Regions from separate parts of the Streptomyces sp. NPDC055966 genome, predicted to be linked through region 2. Evidence: riboswitches for the same ligand, from Rfam matches in the RefSeq annotation. Region 2 holds a riboswitch; each other region holds the start of a gene.

Region 1 (6,299 bases), on a different contig from region 2:
GGTCGTTCATGTTGGGCGAAGTGTGCATGTACAGCTTCATCATCATCATCCTGACGGGTGTCTATCTGACACTGTTCTTCCACCCGTCGATGAACGAGGTCGTGTACCACGGCTCGTATGTCCCGCTCCAGGGACAGCTGATGTCCGAGGCGTTCAACTCGACCCTGCACATCTCCTTCGACGTGCGCGGTGGTCTGCTCATGCGGCAGATCCACCACTGGGCCGCGCTGATCTTCCTCGCCGGCATGTTCGTGCACATGATGCGCGTGTTCTTCACCGGCGCGTTCCGCAAGCCGCGTGAGATCAACTGGCTGTTCGGCTTCCTGCTGTTCGTCCTCGGCATGTTCACCGGCTTCACCGGTTACTCGCTGCCGGACGACCTGCTCTCCGGCACCGGTGTCCGCTTCATGGAGGGCGCGATCCTGTCCGTGCCGATCGTCGGCACGTACCTGTCGATGTTCCTCTTCGGCGGCGAGTTCCCCGGTCACGACTTCGTGGCCCGGTTCTACTCGATCCACATCCTGCTGCTGCCGGGCATCATGCTCGGCCTGATGGTGGGCCACCTGATCCTGGTCTTCTACCACAAGCACACGCAGTTCGCGGGTCCCGGAAAGACCGAGAAGAACGTCGTCGGCATGCCGCTGCTGCCGGTCTACATGGCCAAGGCCGGAGGCTTCTTCTTCCTGGTCTTCGGCGTCATCGCGTTCATCGCGGCGGTCGCCCAGATCAACCCGATCTGGGCCATGGGCCCCTACCGTCCGGACCAGGTGTCCACCGGCGCCCAGCCCGACTGGTACATGGGCTTCTCCGAGGGCCTGATCCGGTTCATGCCGGGCTGGGAGATCAACCTCTGGGGTCACACGCTCGTCCTGGGTGTGTTCATCCCGCTGGTGATCTTCCCGCTGGTCCTCGTGGCGATCGCGGTCTACCCGTTCATCGAGTCCTGGGTCACCGGCGACAAGAGCGAGCACCACATCCTGGACCGCCCGCGCAACGCCCCGACCCGTACGGGTCTCGGTGTCGCCTGGATGACGCTGTACCTGACGCTGCTGGTCGGCGGCGGCAACGACCTGTGGGCCACGCACTTCCACGTGTCGATCAACGCCGTCACCTACTTCGTCCGGATCTTCTTCTTCGTCGGACCGGTCCTGGCGTTCCTCGTCACCAAGCGGATCTGCCTGGGCCTCCAGCGCCGCGACCGCGAGAAGGTGCTGCACGGTCGCGAGACCGGCATCATCAAGCGGCTGCCGCACGGTGAGTTCATCGAGGTGCACGAGCCGCTCAGCCAGGAGCAGCTGCACACGCTCACCGCGCACCACCAGTACGAGCCGGCCGCCATCGGTCCGGTGGTCGACGAGAACGGGGTCCAGCGCAAGGTCGGAACCTCGGAGAAGCTGCGGGCCAAGCTGTCCGACGCCTACTACGGCGAGGACAACCAGATCCCGAAGCCGACCGTCGACGAGTACAAGGAGATCACGAGCGGCCACGGCCACCACTGATCCCCGCGTCGCCACGCCACGCCGAAGGGCCCCGTCCGCAAGCCGGACGGGGCCCTTCGCCCTGTCCCGGGGCCGATAGGGTGGGATCGGACGACGATTTCGCAGGTACGACACTCAGGAGCGACCATGAGCGCTGTGACCCCCGCTGGAGGCGACACCGCGGCGGGCCGCTCCTGGCCCGCCCTGCTGAACGGCCTGCTGAACGGCGAGAACCTGTCCGCCGACGACACCGCCTGGGCGATGGACCGGATCATGCGCGGCGAGGCGACCGACGCCCAGATCGCCGGGTTCGCGGTGGCCCTGCGGGCCAAGGGACAGACGGTCGAGGAGATCACCGGCCTGGTCCGCACGATGTACGAGCACGCGAACGTGATCGAGGTGCCGGGCCGCACCGTCGACATCGTCGGCACCGGCGGCGACGGGGCGCGGACGGTGAACATCTCCACGATGTCCTCGCTGGTCGTCGCCGGTACGGGCGCCAAGGTGGTGAAGCACGGCAACCGCGCCGCCTCCTCCGCCTCCGGTGCCTCCGACGTCCTGGAGAAGCTGGGCGTCAACCTCGACCTCACGCCCCGGCGGGTGGCCGAGGTCGCCGAGGAGGCCGGCATCACCTTCTGCTTCGCGGTCAAGTTCCATCCGGCGCTGCGTCATGTCGGCGCCGCCCGCGGCCAGTTGGGCATCCGGACGGTGTTCAACCTGCTCGGTCCCCTCACCAACCCGGCGAAGGTGCGGTCCCAGGCGGTCGGCGTGGCCGTCGCGCGGGAGGCGCCGATCGTCGCGGGCGTGCTCGCGGAGCGCGGCAACTCCGCGCTGGTCTTCCGCGGCGACGACGGCCTGGACGAGCTGACGACGACGGCCACGTCCCATGTCTGGGTCGTGCGGGACGGCAAGGTCACCGAGGAGGTCTTCGACCCCCGCGAGGTCGGCATCGACCTCGTCCCCGTGGAGGCCCTGCGCGGCGGCGACCCGGCCCACAACGCGGAGGTGGCCCGCCGGCTGCTGGACGGCGAGCGGGGCCCGGTCCGGGACGCCGTCGTACTGAACTCGGCGGCGGCCCTCGTCGCCCTGAACCCGACGGACACCCCGCTCGCCGAGCAGCTCGCCGCCGGCATGGCCCGGGCCGTCGAGTCGATCGACTCGGGCGCGGCGAAGCGGGCGCTGGAGCGCTGGGTGGCGGCGACCAACGCATAGCGGTCGCGACGGGCGTCCCGCGATCCGGACCAGGGTTGCGGGACGACGATCAGTTGACGTAGGTTCCTGAACCAGGTCATGAGTGACAGTCATGAGGCCCCGGCCGACTGTCCGGCAACCCTCCGTCCGTGGCGGGGTGCCCCGGGTGAAGACCAGGTCGTAGGCAGCGAGGTCTACGGCAAGCGCGGACCCCTCGCACACTTCTGAGAGTGTGGGGCCAGGGGTCCTGGTCGTTCGAGGGAGCCTTCCGTGAGCAAGCGAATGCGATAGGGCCGCAGAGCCCCGCCTCCGCATCCCCTTTTCTCATCTTTCCGTACGCCGTTCCGTGGCTTCTTCGGCCTCTTCGGCTCCTTCGGCGTACGTCCTCACGGGAGTCCACCCATGTCTGTCTTCACCGCTGCCGCCGACCAGTCCGTCTGCGCCCCGCTGCCCGTTCTGGGCCGGGATGTCACCGTCCCGCTCGTGACCGGTGGCGAGGTCACCTACGCGGCGCTCGACTACGCGGCCAGCGCCCCCGCGCTCCAGCGCGTCTGGGACGACGTCGCCGCCTACGCGCCGTACTACGGCAGCGTCCACCGCGGCGCCGGCTACCTCTCGCAGCTCTCGACCGACCTGTTCGAGAACGCCCGCAGGACGGTCGCCGAGTTCCTCGGCTGCCGCGCCGACGACCAGGTGGTCTTCACCCGCTCGACCACCGACTCGCTCAACCTGCTCGCCCGTGCCCTGCCCGCCGGCTGCCAGGTCTTCGTCTTCGAGACCGAGCACCACGCCTCCCTGCTGCCCTGGCAGGACGCGCGGGTCACCTACCTCAACGCCCCGCGCACCCCGCGCCAGGCGGTCGAGACCCTGGAGCGGGCCCTCGCCGACCGCGACCCGTACGGCCCGGCCCTGGTCTGCGTCACCGGCGCCTCCAACGTCACCGGCGAGCTGTGGCCGGTGCGCGAGCTGGCCGCCGCCGCGCACGCCCACGGCGCCCGGATCGTCCTGGACGCCGCCCAGCTGGCCCCGCACCACCCGGTGGACGTGCGCGACCTGGACGTCGACTGGGTCGCCTTCTCCGGGCACAAGCTGTACGCGCCCTTCGGCTCCGGCGTCCTCGCGGGCCGCGCGGACTGGCTGCGCGCGGCCGAGCCGTACCTCGCGGGCGGCGGCGCGAGCCGCACGGTCACCCGGCGTCCGGACGGGGGAGTGGCCGTGGAGTGGCACGAGAGCGCCGCCCGGCACGAGGCGGGCTCCCCGAACGTCATCGGTGCCTACGCCGTCGCGTCGGCCTGCAAGGCGCTCACCGAGGCCGGCTGGGAGAACCTGGTGGCCCGCGAGGAGCACCTGATCGCGAAGGTCCGCGCGGGCCTGGCCGCGGTGCCGCAGGTGAAGGTGCTGTCCCTGTTCGGCGACGACGCCCCGCGCGTCGGCGTGATCTCCTTCGTGGTGGAGGGCTGGAACAGCTCCCACTTCGCCGCCGCGCTCTCCGCCGAGTACGGCATCGGCGTCCGTGACGGCCTCTTCTGCGCCCACCCGCTGGTCCGCACCCTGCTCGGCAGCGACCCCCAGACCCAGGGCGAGTGCGGCGCCCCCGAGGCGGCCCCCGGCGAGAAGTCCCTCAACGCCATCCGCGTGAGCTTCGGCGCGGGCACCCCCGACGAGCACGTCGAGCGCTTCGTGACCGCCGTGCGGGAACTGGTGACACAGGGCGCCCGGTGGACGTACCGCACGCAGGACGGCCGCTGCGTGCCGGCGGTGTGAGGGTTCGTACGCCCGTTCCGAGGCGGCTTTCAGCCGGTCAGGAGTCCAGTCCGATCGCGAAGGCCGCCTCCAGGTCGTGCTGGGAGTAGGTGCGGAACGCCACGTGGGTGTCGGTGGCCTCCACGCCGGGGATCTTGCTGATCCGGCCGGGGATGACGTCGGCCAGGTCCTCGTGCCGGCCCACCCGGACCATCGCGATCAGGTCGTACGTGCCCGTGACGGAGAAGACCTCGCTGACCGAGTCCAGCGAGGCGATCTGCTCCGCGATCTCGGGGATCCGGTCCACGCTGGTCTTGATGAGGACGATCGCGGTGATCACGGCTGGTTCTCTCCCTCGGGGGCCGGAGCTGGGGTGCACTTCACTCTAGTCCCACGCCCGTAGCGCACCCACGCGTAGAGGAAGCCCAGCCCGAACCCCACCAGGTGCGCCAGATACGCCACCCCGGGCCCCGCGGAGGCCTGGCTCGCCGCCGCCCACTGCACCGCCACCCAGAACGGCAGCACGACCCAGGCGGGGAACCGCAGCGGCACGAAGAGGAGGAACGGCAGCAGACTGGTCACCCGGGCCCGGGGGAAGAGATACAGGAACGCGCCGAGGACCGCCGAGATGGCACCCGAGGCGCCCACCAGCGACTGTGCGGAGTCGGCGTTGGCGACCGCGTACCCGAGCAGGGCCAGGTAGCCGCATCCGGCGTAGAACAGGGTGAACTCGATCCGGCCCATCCGCTCCTCCGTCATCGCCCCGAAGACGAAGAGGAACAGCATGTTGCCGAGCAGGTGCACCCAGTTGCCGTGGACGAACAGGGCCGTGGCGGGCGTGAGGATCTCGCGGGCCGGCCCGCCGAACAACTCGGCCGGCACCACGCCCCAGTGCCGGAAGTAGGCCTGCTGGGCGGCCGCGAGGGCCTCCCCGGAGCCGTAGCCGGGGGTGAACCCGGAGGCCGGGCCCAGCACGAAGATCAGGCTGCACAGCGCGATGAGCCCGTAGGTGATGGGTGCCGAGGTGCTCCGCACCGCTCTGAGAGTCCGGCCGGCCGTCGCGCTCCACTCGCTGATCATGAACACAGAGCATGACGTAACGGGATGCATGCCGACAGACCGCCTCGCCGTCGTGGACGGGCGGGCGGCGAGTCCCTGCCAGGCCGTAGGGTTACGGCCACACGCGTCGGCCGACGGCGCGGAAAAGAGCACGAGTAAGGAAGCGGACTGCCACGATGACGGTTCCCCTGCCGACCGCGACCACCCGGTGGCGCTGCACCCTGTGCGGCAACCTGACCCGGTTCGACGTGACCCGTTCGTCGAAGGTCGTCGAGTACGTCCATCTCGATCTGGCCGGCGACCCGACGGTGGAGGAGCGCGAGGTGGTCAGTGAGACCATCGAATCGGTGCGCTGCCGCTGGTGCAACGCGGTGGACCAGGTGGAGCTCGTGGACAGGCCGGGCGCCGACTCCTGAGAGGGAGACGGCCCCGTAGAGGCATTGGGGTGTGACGGATGGTGGAGACCGCAGGCGGGGGGCCGGGCGACGGCACCGCCGAGGTGCTTGACCGTCCGCTGCCCGACGGCGTGCGCCGACGGGTCGTGCAGATCGTCTCGGACGGCTTCGGCGGCCTGACCATGTCCGAACTGCCCGCCCAATTGCGGCAGTACGCCCGGTTCACCCCCAGTCGCCGGGCCAAGTTCGCCGGAAACGCGATGGCGGCGGCGCTGGAGACCGATCCGCTGTTCCGGCAGCGGATCGGGGAGAAGCTCAGAGAGGCGCAGCCGGAGCTCACCGGCGCCCTCGACTCCGGCTCCCCGCCCCCGGCCGCGGACCCGCTCGACGTGGCGGCCGCGGCCTACGTACTGCGCCCCGCGGGCTGGGTGAA
Region 2 (6,299 bases):
TGCCCTCCTCGACGGCCGCCTTGGCGTTGCGCACGGCGTCCTCGATGCGGTGCTTGCGCTCCTTGAGCTCCACCTCGGTGGCGGCACCGGCCTTGATGACCGCGACGCCGCCCGCGAGCTTGGCCAGGCGCTCCTGGAGCTTCTCGCGGTCGTAGTCCGAGTCGCTGTTCTCGATCTCGGCGCGGATCTGGTTCACGCGGCCGCCCACCTGCTCCGAGGAGCCGGCGCCGTCCACGATGGTGGTCTCGTCCTTGGTGATGACGACCTTGCGGGCGCGGCCCAGGAGGTCCAGGGTCGCGTTCTCCAGCTTGAGGCCGACCTCCTCGGAGATGACCTCGCCGCCCGTGAGAATGGCGATGTCGCCGAGCATGGCCTTGCGGCGGTCGCCGAAGCCCGGGGCCTTGACGGCGACGGACTTGAAGGTGCCGCGGATCTTGTTGACGACCAGGGTCGACAGGGCCTCGCCCTCGACGTCCTCGGCGATGATCAGCAGCGGCTTGCCCGACTGCATGACCTTCTCCAGGAGCGGGAGCAGGTCCTTGACCGAGGAGATCTTGGAGTTGGCGATGAGGATGTACGGGTCCTCCAGCGCCGCCTCCATGCGCTCCATGTCGGTCGCGAAGTAGGCCGAGATGTAGCCCTTGTCGAAGCGCATGCCCTCGGTGAGCTCAAGCTCCAGACCGAAGGTGTTGCTCTCCTCGACGGTGATGACGCCTTCCTTGCCGACCTTGTCCATGGCCTCGGCGATGAGCTCGCCGATCTGGGTGTCGGCGGCGGAGATGGACGCGGTGGAGGCGATCTGCTCCTTGGTCTCGACGTCCTTCGCCTGCTCCAGCAGGGCGGCGGAGACGGCCTCGACGGCCTTCTCGATACCGCGCTTCAGGGCCATCGGGTTGGCACCGGCGGCGACGTTGCGCAGGCCTTCCTTGACCAGGGCCTGGGCGAGCACGGTCGCGGTGGTCGTACCGTCACCGGCGACGTCGTCCGTCTTCTTGGCGACTTCCTTGACCAGCTCGGCGCCGATCTTCTCGTACGGGTCCTCGAGCTCGATCTCCTTGGCGATGGAGACACCATCGTTGGTGATCGTGGGGGCGCCCCACTTCTTCTCGAGGACGACGTTGCGGCCCTTGGGGCCGAGCGTCACCTTGACGGCGTCCGCGAGCTGGTTCATGCCGCGCTCGAGGCCGCGCCGCGCCTCCTCGTCGAACGCGATGATCTTGGCCATGTGAAGTGGTCCCTCCAGGACTGGGGGTGATTCCTTCGGACCGCGCCCGCGCCCGCGACGGACGGCTCGCCGGCCTGTGGTTCCTTGCCCCACGTGGCCTGCGGGCCTCACCGACCCGGTCCTTCTTTGTCACTCTCACCTTCAGAGTGCTAACGCCAATGATTAGCACTCGCCCCTGTCGAGTGCAAGCGCCTTCGGGGGGTCGGGGCGCGCGCTCAGCCGCCCGCGAACAGAGGATCCGGGCGCGGCGGTACGGGGCAGCCGGGCACGGCGAAGGGCCCGCACCCCTCGCGAGGTGCAGGCCCTTCGGACAAGAAACGTTCAGGCGCTGAGGCGAACCATGTCGGCCTGCGGGCCCTTCTGGCCCTGCGAGATCTCGAACTCCACCCGCTGCCCCTCTTCCAGGGTGCGGTAGCCGTCCATCTGAATGGCGCTGTAATGGACGAAGACGTCCGCACCACCGTCGACCGCGATGAAGCCGTACCCCTTCTCCGCGTTGAACCACTTGACGGTGCCCTGAGCCATGCCTAACTCCCCTATTACTGGCCCTTGCACAGATCCACACTTCGCGGACCCGGGTCAGACCTCACCCCCCATCGGTCGGGGGCGTGCGCCGGAACGCGTCGACCGCGGCTGAATGTATCTGTCCAACTGCCGTCTGCAACAGGTCAATCGGACGAGAAATCTGGACGACGACGGTCCGGAATCTGCCTAAAATACGGCCGAATTCAGGGCAAGTCGGGCCGTACAAAGTGGAACAAAAGCCGCAGAAAGCCCGCATAGTTTGGCTACTTCTTATCGGGCTCGCGGTGCGAAATCCCGAACCGCGACCTTCAGGTCCGGAACGCGTTCCCCAACTGTACCGCGCTCAATCACACTGAATGGCCCCCTCCGTTTCTCTCACGGGGGAGGCCATTCGATGAACAATCGGTAACCGAGATTACCGACGGTAATGATCAGCCGCCGGCGACCGCCGGAATGATGGAGACGCCCGCGCCGTCGGGGGTCGCGGTCTCCAAGCCCTGCTCGAAGCGCACGTCGTCGTCGTTGACGTACACGTTCACGAACCGGCGCAGCTTGCCCTGGTCGTCCAGGACGCGGGCGGCGATACCGGTGTGGTTCTTCTCCAGGTCCTCGATCACCTGGGCGAGGGTCGCGCCCTCGGCGGCGACCTCGGCCCGACCGCCGGTGTAGGTGCGCAGGATGGTGGGGATGCGAACGGTCACGCTCATGCGAGGCCAGCCTCTCGGAAGGAGTCCAGGGTCGGACGGATGGTGGCGGTGAGACCCGTGCCGGCCACCGCGTCGAGGGTCTTCAGGCCGTCGCCGGTGTTGAGGACGACCGTGGTCTTCGCCGGGTCCAGGACGCCGGCCTTGACCAGCTTGCGGGTGACGCCGACCGTCACACCGCCCGCCGTCTCGGCGAAGATGCCCTCGGTGCGGGCCAGCAGCTTGATCGCGTCGACGACTTCCTCGTCCGTCACGTCCTCCACCGCGCCGCCGGTGCGGCGGGCGATGTCCAGCACGTACGGCCCGTCGGCCGGATTGCCGATGGCGAGGGACTTGGCGATGGTGTTCGGCTTCTGGGGGCGGACCACGTCGTGCCCGGCCTTGTACGCCGTCGACACCGGCGAGCAGCCCTCGGCCTGCGCACCGAAGATCTTGTACGGCCTGTCCTCGACCAGCCCGAGCTTGATGAGCTCCTGGAGACCCTTGTCGATCTTCGTCAGCTGGGAGCCGGAGGCGATCGGGATCACGATCTGGTCCGGCAGCCGCCAGCCGAGCTGCTCGCAGATCTCGTACGCCAGCGTCTTGGAGCCCTCGGCGTAGTACGGCCGCAGGTTGACGTTGACGAAGCCCCAGCCCTCGCCGGCCGGGTCGCCGATCAGCTCGGAGCAGAAGCGGTTCACGTCGTCGTAGTTGCCCTCGATGCCGACGAGCTCGCCGCCGTAGACCGCGGCCATGACGACCTTGCCCTGCTCCAGGTCGTGCGGGATGAACACGCAGGAGCGGAAGCCGGCGCGGGCGGCGGCGGCGCCGACGGCACCGGCCAGGTTGCCCGTGGAGGAGCAGGACAGGGTGGTGAAGCCGAAGGCGCGGGCGGCCTCCAGGGCCTGGGCGACGACGCGGTCCTTGAAGGAGTGCGTCGGGTTGCCGGAGTCGTCCTTGACGAACAGGCCGCCGGTGACGCCCAGTTCACGCGCGAGGTTGTCGGCCTTGACGAGCTTGGTCCAGCCGGGGTTGATGTTCGGCTTGTCCGCCACGTCGGCCGGGACGGGCAGCAGGGGGGCGTACCGCCAGATGTTCGCGGGGCCGGCCTCGATGCGGGCCCGCAGTTCCTCGGTGTCGTAGGCCGAGAAGTCGTAGGCGATCTCCAGCGGGCCGAAACACTCCTCGCACGCGAAGACCGGGCCGAGCGGGACACGGTGACCGCACTCGCGACAGCTCAGGGCCGCGGCCGGACCGAGGTCGACGGGGGAGGTGGAGGTGCTTGCAACTGTCTGCACAGCCATGGAGGCGAGGCCCTTTCTCCTCATCTTCCTCACGACGCATCTCGCCGTGAGACGGATTTGGCACCTTCCCTAGCCGGGAGCCTCGCCACGTCAACGTGACAAGAACCGACTGGAGGGTTGCCGGGGCTTCATCGGGCCGTGTCCCTCTGCCCCTCTGGATGAGCGGTATGCGGTTGTATGAGCAGTTGTACGCACGAGTCGTGCGCGCCCGCGCCCCCCGACATGCGATGGTCACCGGCGTTGTTCAAGACTGTAACCGAAGGCCAGGACAGTTGAGATAGTCGTCCGAACCGCGAGATGGATCACACAGTCACCACCTGTGATCACGAACAGTGAGGAGCCGCAGAGCGTGCTGGAAGAAGTAGAGCGCTGGCTGGCCACCCGCTCCTGGTCCGTGACCGATCGCCCGCTCCAGCGGATACTGGCCGCCAAGCAGCGCACGGGACAGACGATCAGCGTCGTGCTGCCCGCGCTCGACGAGGAGGAGACCGTCGGCGACATCGTCGCGGTCATCCGCCGCGAGCTGATGGAGCGGGTCCCGCTCGTCGACGAGCTCGTCGTCGTCGACTCCGGCTCCACCGACCGCACCTCCGAGGTCGCCGCCGCCGCGGGCGCCCGGGTCGTCCACCGTGACGCGATCCTGCCGCGCATCCCGGCCGTTCCCGGCAAGGGCGAGGTCCTGTGGCGCTCGCTCCTCGTGACCCGCGGCGACATCATCTGCTTCGTCGACGCGGACCTGCGCGAGTTCTCCGCCGACTTCGTCTCCGGCATCGTCGGCCCGCTCCTCACCGACCCCGGGATCTCGCTGGTGAAGGCCATGTACGACCGCCCGCTCGCCGGTGCCGCCGGGCAGGGCGGCCGGGTCACCGAGCTGATGGCCCGCCCGCTGCTCAACATGCACTGGCCGCAGTTGGCCGGCTTCGTGCAGCCGCTGGGCGGCGAGTACGCGGCCCGGCGCGGCCTGCTGGAACAGCTCCCCTTCCCCGTCGGCTACGGCGTGGAGCTGGGCATGCTGGTGGACGCGCTGCACCTGGTGGGCCTGGACGCCCTCGCCCAGGTGGACGTCGGGGTCCGCAAGCACCGGCACCAGGACGGGCAGGCGCTCGGCCGGATGGCCGCCGCGATCTACCGCACCGCCCAGCTCCGGCTGGCCCGGGGCCATCTGATCCGCCCCGCCCTGACCCAGTTCGAGCGGGACGAGGACGGCTTCGCGCCCCGGACGTACTCCGTGGACACGGAGGAACGGCCGCCGATGACGGAGATCGCGGAGTACGCCGAGCGCCGGGTGGCGTGACTTCGCCGGACTTCGTATACGGGCGGGGCGTCGTGCGTGGCCGTACGTTTGAGCGTTTCCGGGCCGGGCTAGGTTGAGGACCATGGCTTCCACGCACGGTGCCGAGGTGTTGGTCGCGTCCAATCGCGGCCCGGTTTCGTACACGCTCGACGCGGACGGCGAGGGCGGTTCGCTGCGGGCCAGGCGGGGCGGCGGGGGGCTGGTCTCGGGGCTGTCGGCCATCGGCCCGGACGCCCGTGCCGTATGGGTGTGCGCGGCGCTCGGCGACGGCGACCGGGAGGCCGTACGGCGGGCGGGCGGCGGGCTGCTGCCGGCCGAGGACACCGGCGGGCAGCGGGTGCGGATGCTGGACGTCGACCCGGCCGTGCACGCCGACGCGTACAACGGCATCGCGAACTCCGTGCTCTGGTTCGTCCACCACATGCTGTACCAGACCCCGCTGGAACCGGTCTTCGACGCGGAGTTCCACCGGCAGTGGGCGTCGTACGAGGCCTACAACCGCGCGTTCGCCGAGGCGCTGGCCGAGGAGGCCGCCGAGGGGGCGGCCGTGCTGGTGCAGGACTACCACCTGTGCCTCGCGCCCGGCATGCTCCGCGCGCTCCGCCCCGACCTGCGCATCGGCCACTTCTCGCACACCCCCTGGGCCCCGCCGGACTACTTCCGCCTGCTGCCCGACGACATCGCCGCCGCGCTGCTGCACGGCATGCTGGGCGCGGACCGGACGGCCTTCCTGACCCGGCGCTGGGCGGACGCGTTCACGGCGTGCTGCACGGCGGTGCTGGGTCCGGACAGCCTCTCGGGTACGGCGATCGGGGTGCACGGGCTCGGCGCGGACGCGGACTTCCTGCGCGAGCGGGCGCACCGGCCGGACGTGACCGAACGGATGGCCGCGCTGCGGGCGGAGATCGGCGCGGGGCGCAGGACCATCGTGCGCGTCGACCGCACCGAGCTGTCCAAGAACATCGTGCGCGGGCTGCTGGCGTACCGGCAGCTGCTGGACGACCACCCCGAGTGGCGCGAGAACGTCGTCCACGTGGCGTTCGCGTACCCGTCCCGGCAGGACCTCGCGGTGTACCGGGACTACACGGCCGAGGTGCGGCGGGTCGCGGACGACATCAACTCCCGCTACGGGACGCCCGGATGGACCCCGGTCGTGCTCCACGTCAAGGACGACTTCGCGCGCTCGCTGGCCGCGTACCGCCTCGCCGACGTGGCTCTGGTCAACCCGATCCGGGACGGCATGAACCTGGTCGCCAAGGAGGTGCCGG
Region 3 (6,299 bases), on a different contig from region 2:
TGACGGCCCGCGAGAACCGGGCGTTCATGCACCGGGCCACCCGGGTCCTGGCGCAGGAGCACGGCATCCGCCAGTGGCTGGACATCGGCACGGGCATCCCGACCGAGCCCAACCTGCACCAGGTCGCCCAGTCCGTCGCGGTCGACGCCCGCGTCGTGTACGCCGACAACGACCCCCTCGTCCTGAAGTACGCCGAACGCCTCATGCGCAGCACGACGCAGGGACGCACGGCCTACATCGAGGGCGACGTCAGGGACCCCGATGCGCTGATGAGCGCCGTGGAGGCCTCGGAGGTCCTGGACTTCGACCAGCCCATCGCCCTCTCCCTCAACGCGCTCATGCACTTCATCACCGACCCGCACGACCCGTACGCCATCGTCCGCCGGCTGCTCGACCCGCTCCCGGTGGGCAGCGCCCTCGCCATGAACCACTGCACGCCCGACTTCGACCCCGTCACCTGGAACAAGGTCGCGGAGGTCTACACCAAGTCCGGGTCTCCGGTGCAGTTCCGTTCGCACAGCGACGTCCGCCGCTTCTTCGACGGACTCGACCTGGTCGACCCCGGCATCGTGTGCTGTCACCGCTGGCGTCCCGCCGGACCGGCCGACGGGACGGAGCCCACGGACGCCCAGATCAGCCTGTTGGCGGGCGTGGGCATCAAACGCTAGCCGGGGCCCGGCCGGGTCGTTCGACCGGCTGGGCACCAGCAGCATCCGCGCGCCCGACGTCAGTCGGCCGCGTCACGCCGACGGGGCGGCGTACTGCGGTTGACCGTACTGGTATCCGCCCCACGTCGCCACGGCGTTGGCCTGCGAGTTGGCCACCGCGGTACCGCCTCCGACGGCTACGGCGCGGGCCTGGGAATGGGCCACGGCGGTGATCTGCGGAGGGCTGGGAGGGGCGTCGTAGCCGTCGGCGAAGCTGGCGCCGGCACCGAGGGCGGACAGCCCCGTGACCACCGCGGCCACGACGGCAGCACGCTGAATCCTACGCATGGTTCGACCCTTTCTTACGGGGGACGCAGTCCTGAATTGACGCGATATGAGCCTATATGCGGGTCTTTTAGCAATGTGGGATCAACGGCTCTTCGAGCGCCGTGTCGGTGGTGGCGACGACCTGGCAGGAACGCCCTTGTCCGGCCCCGCGGGCCCCACCGGGATCGCGCCCGTCGTACCGGTCACGAATGCCGAACCCTTCGGCGTCTTCGGCCAGTTGGCGCCCTCGGGATCGGAGGGAGGCTCGGCTCCTGTACACATGACTGACAAGAAGCTGTCACACGCGGGCCGGAATGCGTGTGCGGCCGGCGCCCGTTCTGACTGGCATGACTGTTGGAGTAGCGCTCAACGCGACCGACGCCCGGAACCAGGTCGACGCCACCGTGCAGCTCGCCCAAGAGGCCGCGGCCGCCGGCCTGCGGTCGGCCTGGTTCGGCCAGACCTTCGGCGCGGACTCACCCCAGCTCGCCGCGATCGTCGGGCGCTCGGTGCCTTCGCTGCAGGTGGGCACCTCCGCGATCCCCGTCTTCGGCCGGCACCCGCTGCTCGTCTCCAGCCAGGCCCAGACCGCCCAGGCCGCGACCCACGGCCGCTACCACCTCGGTCTCGCCCTCGGCACCAAACTGCTGACGGAGACCGGCTTCGGCCTGCCCTTCGAACGCCCCATCGCGCGGTTGCGTGAATTCCTCACGGCACTGCGGCAGTTGACCCGGACCGGTACGGCCGACTTCCACGGTGAGCTGCTCACCGCCACCACTCCGGTACCGGCGCGCGTGCCGGGTGCGGAGGGCGGCGTCCCCGTGCTGGTCGCCGCGATGGGGCCGCAGGCGCTGCGGGTCAGCGGTGAGCTGGCGGACGGGATCCTGCCGTATCTGGTGGGACCGCGCGCCCTGGCGGACCACATCGTTCCCGCCCTGACCGCCGCGGCCGAGGCCGCCGGCCGTCCCGCGCCCCGGGTCGTGGCCCTGGTGCCCGGCGTCGTCACGGACGACGTGGACGCGGTGCGGGCGAAGGCCGTCGAGAGCCTCGCGTTCTACGAACAGATCCCGTCCTACGCACGGGTCGTCGAACTCTCCGGCGGCCAACGGGCCGGCGACCTGGCGGTGATCGGCGACGAGAAGACGGTCGCAGCCGAGGTACGGCGTTACCGCGACGCCGGGGCCACCGAGGTCGTCTTCTCCGGCACCGAGATCGCGGGAGAAGCCGACCGCCGGCGCACCTGGGCGCTCCTCGGCGAACTGGCCGGCTGAGCAGGCCCGTCGGGCCGTCGGCCCGGCAGCCGTCCCCTCCTGTGCGAGGACGAGCCTCGCGCGACCGAGAAGAGACAGGGAACCCATGACCACCGAACCGACCACAGCAGACCCCCAGGCCTTCACCGAGAACTGGCTGGACTGGTACCGCGCCCAGGAGGCCCGGCTCGCCGCGCCGCACGGGTTCCTGGCGGTCACCGGCCTGCACTGGCTCGACGACCGGCCGCGGCGCTTCCCCGACGCGCCCGGGGCGTGGCACACCGGCGCCGACGGGGTCGTCGTCACCCTCGACGACGGCGAGGAACTGGTCGTCGACGGAGCGCCGGTGCGGGGCGAACACCGCTTCGGTGTGCTTCCCGAGCGCGGCGGCGTCGACGCGGTCTGGGGAGACGCCGTCATCGAGGTCGCCAAGCGCGGCGGCAGCGACATCGTGCGCCCACGGCACCCGGACGCGCCGCTGCGCACCGCCTTCACCGGAACGCCCGCCTACTCCCCCGACCCGCGCTGGGCGGTGACAGGCCGGTACGTCCCCTTCGACGAGCCGCGGCCGACCACCGTGGGCGCCGCGGTCGAGGGCCTTGAGCACGTGTACGACGCTCCGGGCAGGGTCGAGTTCGAGCTGGACGGGCGTCAGCTGTCCCTCACCGCGTTCCCCGGACAGGGTGCCGGCCGGTTGATGGTGCTGTTCACCGACGCGACCTCCGGGGTCACCACCTACGCCGCCAACCGGGTGCTGACCGTCGAGCCGCCCGCCGCCGACGGCACGGTCGTCCTGGACTTCAACCGCGCCGCGAACCTGCCGTGCGCCTACACGGACCTGGCCACCTGCCCGCTGCCACCGGCCGAGAACCGACTGCCGGTGGCGATCGAGGCAGGTCAGAAGATTCCCCGCGAACGCGGCGGATCCTGAGCCGGGCGGCCGTAGGGCGTCCGGTGACGGCATTGACGTACGCCGAGACCGCTCCGTAGCATCGCGATCGGCATCGAGTGTCAGCGTGAAGCCCTGGCTCGCTGACCGGCAACCCTCCCAAGCGGCGGGGTGCTCCAGGTGAAAGCCCGGCGGAATCACCGACGATCCCCGCAAGCGCGTGGCCCCTTGACCGGGCCGGAGACACGGAGGAGGGCCATGCGGCGCAGCGACGACCCCCGTGCCTCCTTCGCCGTCGCGATGGTGTTCTCCCGGCTTGCGCGCCGCCGTCACATCGACCTGAAGCGCTCGACCAGCTGCTTCTGTCAGGACTGACGGGCCTTCCCGCCGCCGGTAGACGGCCGGGAGCGGCCGTCGCCGCTCCCGTCTCCGTCTGATCCCCCTCAGCGCCTGATCCCCGTTTCCGTCTGATCCCCGTTTCCGCCTGTCGGCCGGGGCCGCACGCCTGTGCGCGGCCGTGCCTCGGACGGGACCCCGTGCCTGGTGACACGAGTAGGAGAAACCCCTCCGTGACTGCACTTCCCGATGTCAGATCCTCCCGATGGACGGCGCTGGCCGCCCTTCTCACCACCAGTGTGCTGCTGACCGCGTGCGGGTCGAGCACCGCCGGCTCCGGCTCGGACAGCGGCCGGGCGAGGTCCGGCGGCACCCTGACCTTCGCGGTGGGTTCGGACGCCGGCTGCGTGGACCCCCAGCAGGTCGCCAGCAACGACACCATCTACTCGGTGCGCCAGATCGTGGACTCCCTGACGGACCAGGACCCCAGGACCGGCAAGATCGTGCCGTGGCTGGCGAAGAGCTGGGACATCAGCTCCGACGCGACCACGTTCACCTTCCACCTGAGGTCGGGCGTCACCTTCAGCGACGGGTCCGGGCTGACCGCGCAGGTGGTCAAGGACAACTTCGACGCGGTGCCGAAGCTCGGCGCGCTGGGCACGCTGGCCGAGGGCTACCTCAGCGGCGTCAGGAGCACCACGGTGGTCGACCCCCTCACCGTCAGGGTGGCCTTCAGGAAGCCCAACGCCCAGTTCTTGCAGGCCACTTCGACACACTCGCTGGGAATCGAGTCATCGGCGAGCGTGCGCAGGACACCGCAGCAGAAGTGCAGTGCCGGAGTGGTCGGCTCCGGACCCTTCACGCTGCAGCGGTACGTGCAGAACCAGTCGATCACCCTGGCCAGGCGCAGCGGGTACGCCTGGGGTTCCTCGCTGTGGAGCAAGAAGGGCGAGGCGTACCTGGACAGGCTGGTGTTCAAGGTCGTACCCGAGGCGGGGGTGCGCACCGGCAGTCTGCAGTCCGGCCAGGTGGACGCGATCGGCAGCGTCGGCAGGGCCGACGAGGCGGCGCTCGGGGGAGGCCGGGTCACGCTCCAGCGGCGGGCCAACCCCGGTGTGGTGTTCGGCCTCGGGTTCAACAACGCGCGACCGCTGCTGAAGGACGCGCGGGTACGCCGGGCGATCGTGTTCGGCATCGACAGGCAGCAGATCGCCGACACGGTGTTCCCCACCGGCACCCGGGCGGCCACCGGCATCCTCGCGCACACCACGCCCGACTACACCGGCCTCGGCCCGGATCTGGCCTTCGACGCGGCGAAGGCGAAGTCCCTGCTGGACGAGGCCGGCTGGAAGTCCGCCGGCGACGGCATCCGGACCAAGGACGGCAGGAGGCTGAGCCTGACCGTCGACTGGTTCCCCAACGCGGCCACCAACCAGCCCGCGCTGGAGCTGGTCCAGCAGCAGCTCAAGGCCATCGGCGTGGCGGTGACCCTCAAGCAGCTCCAGGTCACCCGGTTCGCCCCGACGCTCCAGTCGGGCGACTACGACGCGGCCTGGGGCAACGGCACCCGTGCCGACCCGGACATCCTGCGCAGCTCCTTCTCCACCGGGCTGGCCAACTTCTACCGCGTGCCGGCGGGAGATCTGGACACGGCGCTGTCGGCGCAGGCCACGACCACGGCCCCGGCCGAACGCGAGCAACTGGTGGCCCGGGCAGAGCAGTTGATCGTGCGGAACGCCTACTACGCGCCGGTGGTGGAGCTGCAGACCCAGCTGGGGGTCTCGAAGAGGGTGCACGACCTGGACTTCGACGCCTCCAGCCGGATCCAGCTGCACGACACCTGGATCGGCTAGCCCGTGCGCCGCTATGTGATCAAACGGCTCGCCCAGGCGGTCGGGGTGCTCTGGGCGGCCTACACGGTCTCGTTCCTGGTGCTGGACTACCTGCCGGGTGACCCGGTCACGGCGATGGCCAGTGCCGGAATGGACTCGGGACAGGTCGACCCCCGGCAGACAGCCGCCCTGCGGCACGAGTACGGCTTCGACAAGCCGGTACCGGTCCAGTACGCCGAGTACCTCGGCCGGGCGGTGCGCGGGGACTTCGGCGACTCGGTCGCGACCGGCCGGCCGGTCACCCGGGTGCTTGCCGACGCGCTGCCGCAGACCGTCCAGCTGACCGGCGTGGCGCTGCTGCTCGCGGTGGTCCTCGGCGGTGGTCTGGCGGTGGTGGCGACGTACACCGCTCGGCGATGGCTGCGGCAGCTCCTGCTGTCGCTGCCGCCGCTGGGGGTGTCCGTCCCGACGTTCTGGGTGGGGCTGCTGCTCGTCGAGGCGTTCTCCTTCCGGCTGCGCTGGTTCCCGGCGTTCGGCAACGACGGCCTGAGGGGGCTGGTGCTGCCGGCCCTGACGCTGGCGGTCCCGACCGGCGCGCAGGTCGCCCAGGTGCTTGCCAAGAGCCTGCTCACGGCGCTCGATCAGGCGTATGTGGGGACCGCGCGGGCCAAGGGCGCCGGCCGGTGGCGGGTGCATCTGCGGCACGCGCTGCGCAACGCGTCCCTGCCGGCGCTGACGGTCGTCGGTCTGCTGGTGGGGCAGCTGATCGCCGGTTCGGTGGTCGTCGAGACGGTGTTCTCCCGCGACGGCCTCGGCCGGGTGACCGCGGCCGCGGTCACGGCCCAGGACATTCCGCTGGTCCAAGGGGTGGTCTTGTTCGGGTCGCTGATCTTCGTGACGACCAACCTGGTCGTCGACCTGGTCTATCCACTGCTCGACCCGCGGGTCGTGGTGGCCTCGGGCGGAAGGGCGGGTGTCGCATGAGCCGGAGCCTTGTCGACGACGCGGTCGAGGCGGC

What was found. Region 2 has a riboswitch for S-adenosylmethionine ahead of thrC (threonine synthase). Riboswitches for the same ligand answer to the same signal wherever they lie in the genome.
Region 1: it holds a riboswitch for S-adenosylmethionine, as region 2 does, so the genes downstream of both, ACFC8N_RS37685 (aminotransferase class V-fold PLP-dependent enzyme) here and thrC (threonine synthase) in region 2, are expected to answer to the same signal.
Region 3: it holds a riboswitch for S-adenosylmethionine, as region 2 does, so the genes downstream of both, ACFC8N_RS31155 (putative leader peptide) here and thrC (threonine synthase) in region 2, are expected to answer to the same signal.

What each region holds. Positions count from the first base shown of each region.
Region 1 is NZ_JBHJYK010000023.1:36,994-43,292, forward strand. It holds gene ACFC8N_RS37675 (cytochrome bc complex cytochrome b subunit) at 1-1,499, shown strand, start outside; gene trpD (anthranilate phosphoribosyltransferase) at 1,626-2,690, shown strand; SAM riboswitch class IV at 2,765-2,881, shown strand; gene ACFC8N_RS37685 (aminotransferase class V-fold PLP-dependent enzyme) at 3,072-4,433, shown strand; gene ACFC8N_RS37690 (Lrp/AsnC ligand binding domain-containing protein) at 4,471-4,752, opposite strand; gene ACFC8N_RS37695 (rhomboid family intramembrane serine protease) at 4,749-5,492, opposite strand; gene ACFC8N_RS37700 (hypothetical protein) at 5,648-5,887, shown strand; gene ACFC8N_RS37705 (NYN domain-containing protein) at 5,926-6,299, shown strand, end outside.
Region 2 is NZ_JBHJYK010000003.1:508,695-514,993, forward strand. It holds gene groL (chaperonin GroEL) at 1-1,225, opposite strand, end outside; gene ACFC8N_RS09260 (cold-shock protein) at 1,547-1,750, opposite strand; gene ACFC8N_RS09265 (MoaD/ThiS family protein) at 2,182-2,457, opposite strand; gene thrC (threonine synthase) at 2,454-3,737, opposite strand; SAM riboswitch class I at 3,755-3,902, opposite strand; gene ACFC8N_RS09275 (glucosyl-3-phosphoglycerate synthase) at 4,087-5,031, shown strand; gene ACFC8N_RS09280 (trehalose-6-phosphate synthase) at 5,114-6,299, shown strand, end outside.
Region 3 is NZ_JBHJYK010000016.1:232,401-238,699, reverse strand. It holds gene ACFC8N_RS31175 (SAM-dependent methyltransferase) at 1-668, shown strand, start outside; gene ACFC8N_RS31170 (hypothetical protein) at 741-995, opposite strand; gene ACFC8N_RS31165 (LLM class F420-dependent oxidoreductase) at 1,322-2,245, shown strand; gene ACFC8N_RS31160 (DUF1684 domain-containing protein) at 2,331-3,155, shown strand; SAM riboswitch class IV at 3,225-3,338, shown strand; gene ACFC8N_RS31155 (putative leader peptide) at 3,372-3,488, shown strand; gene ACFC8N_RS31150 (ABC transporter substrate-binding protein) at 3,683-5,302, shown strand; gene ACFC8N_RS31145 (ABC transporter permease) at 5,306-6,265, shown strand; gene ACFC8N_RS31140 (ABC transporter permease) at 6,262-6,299, shown strand, end outside.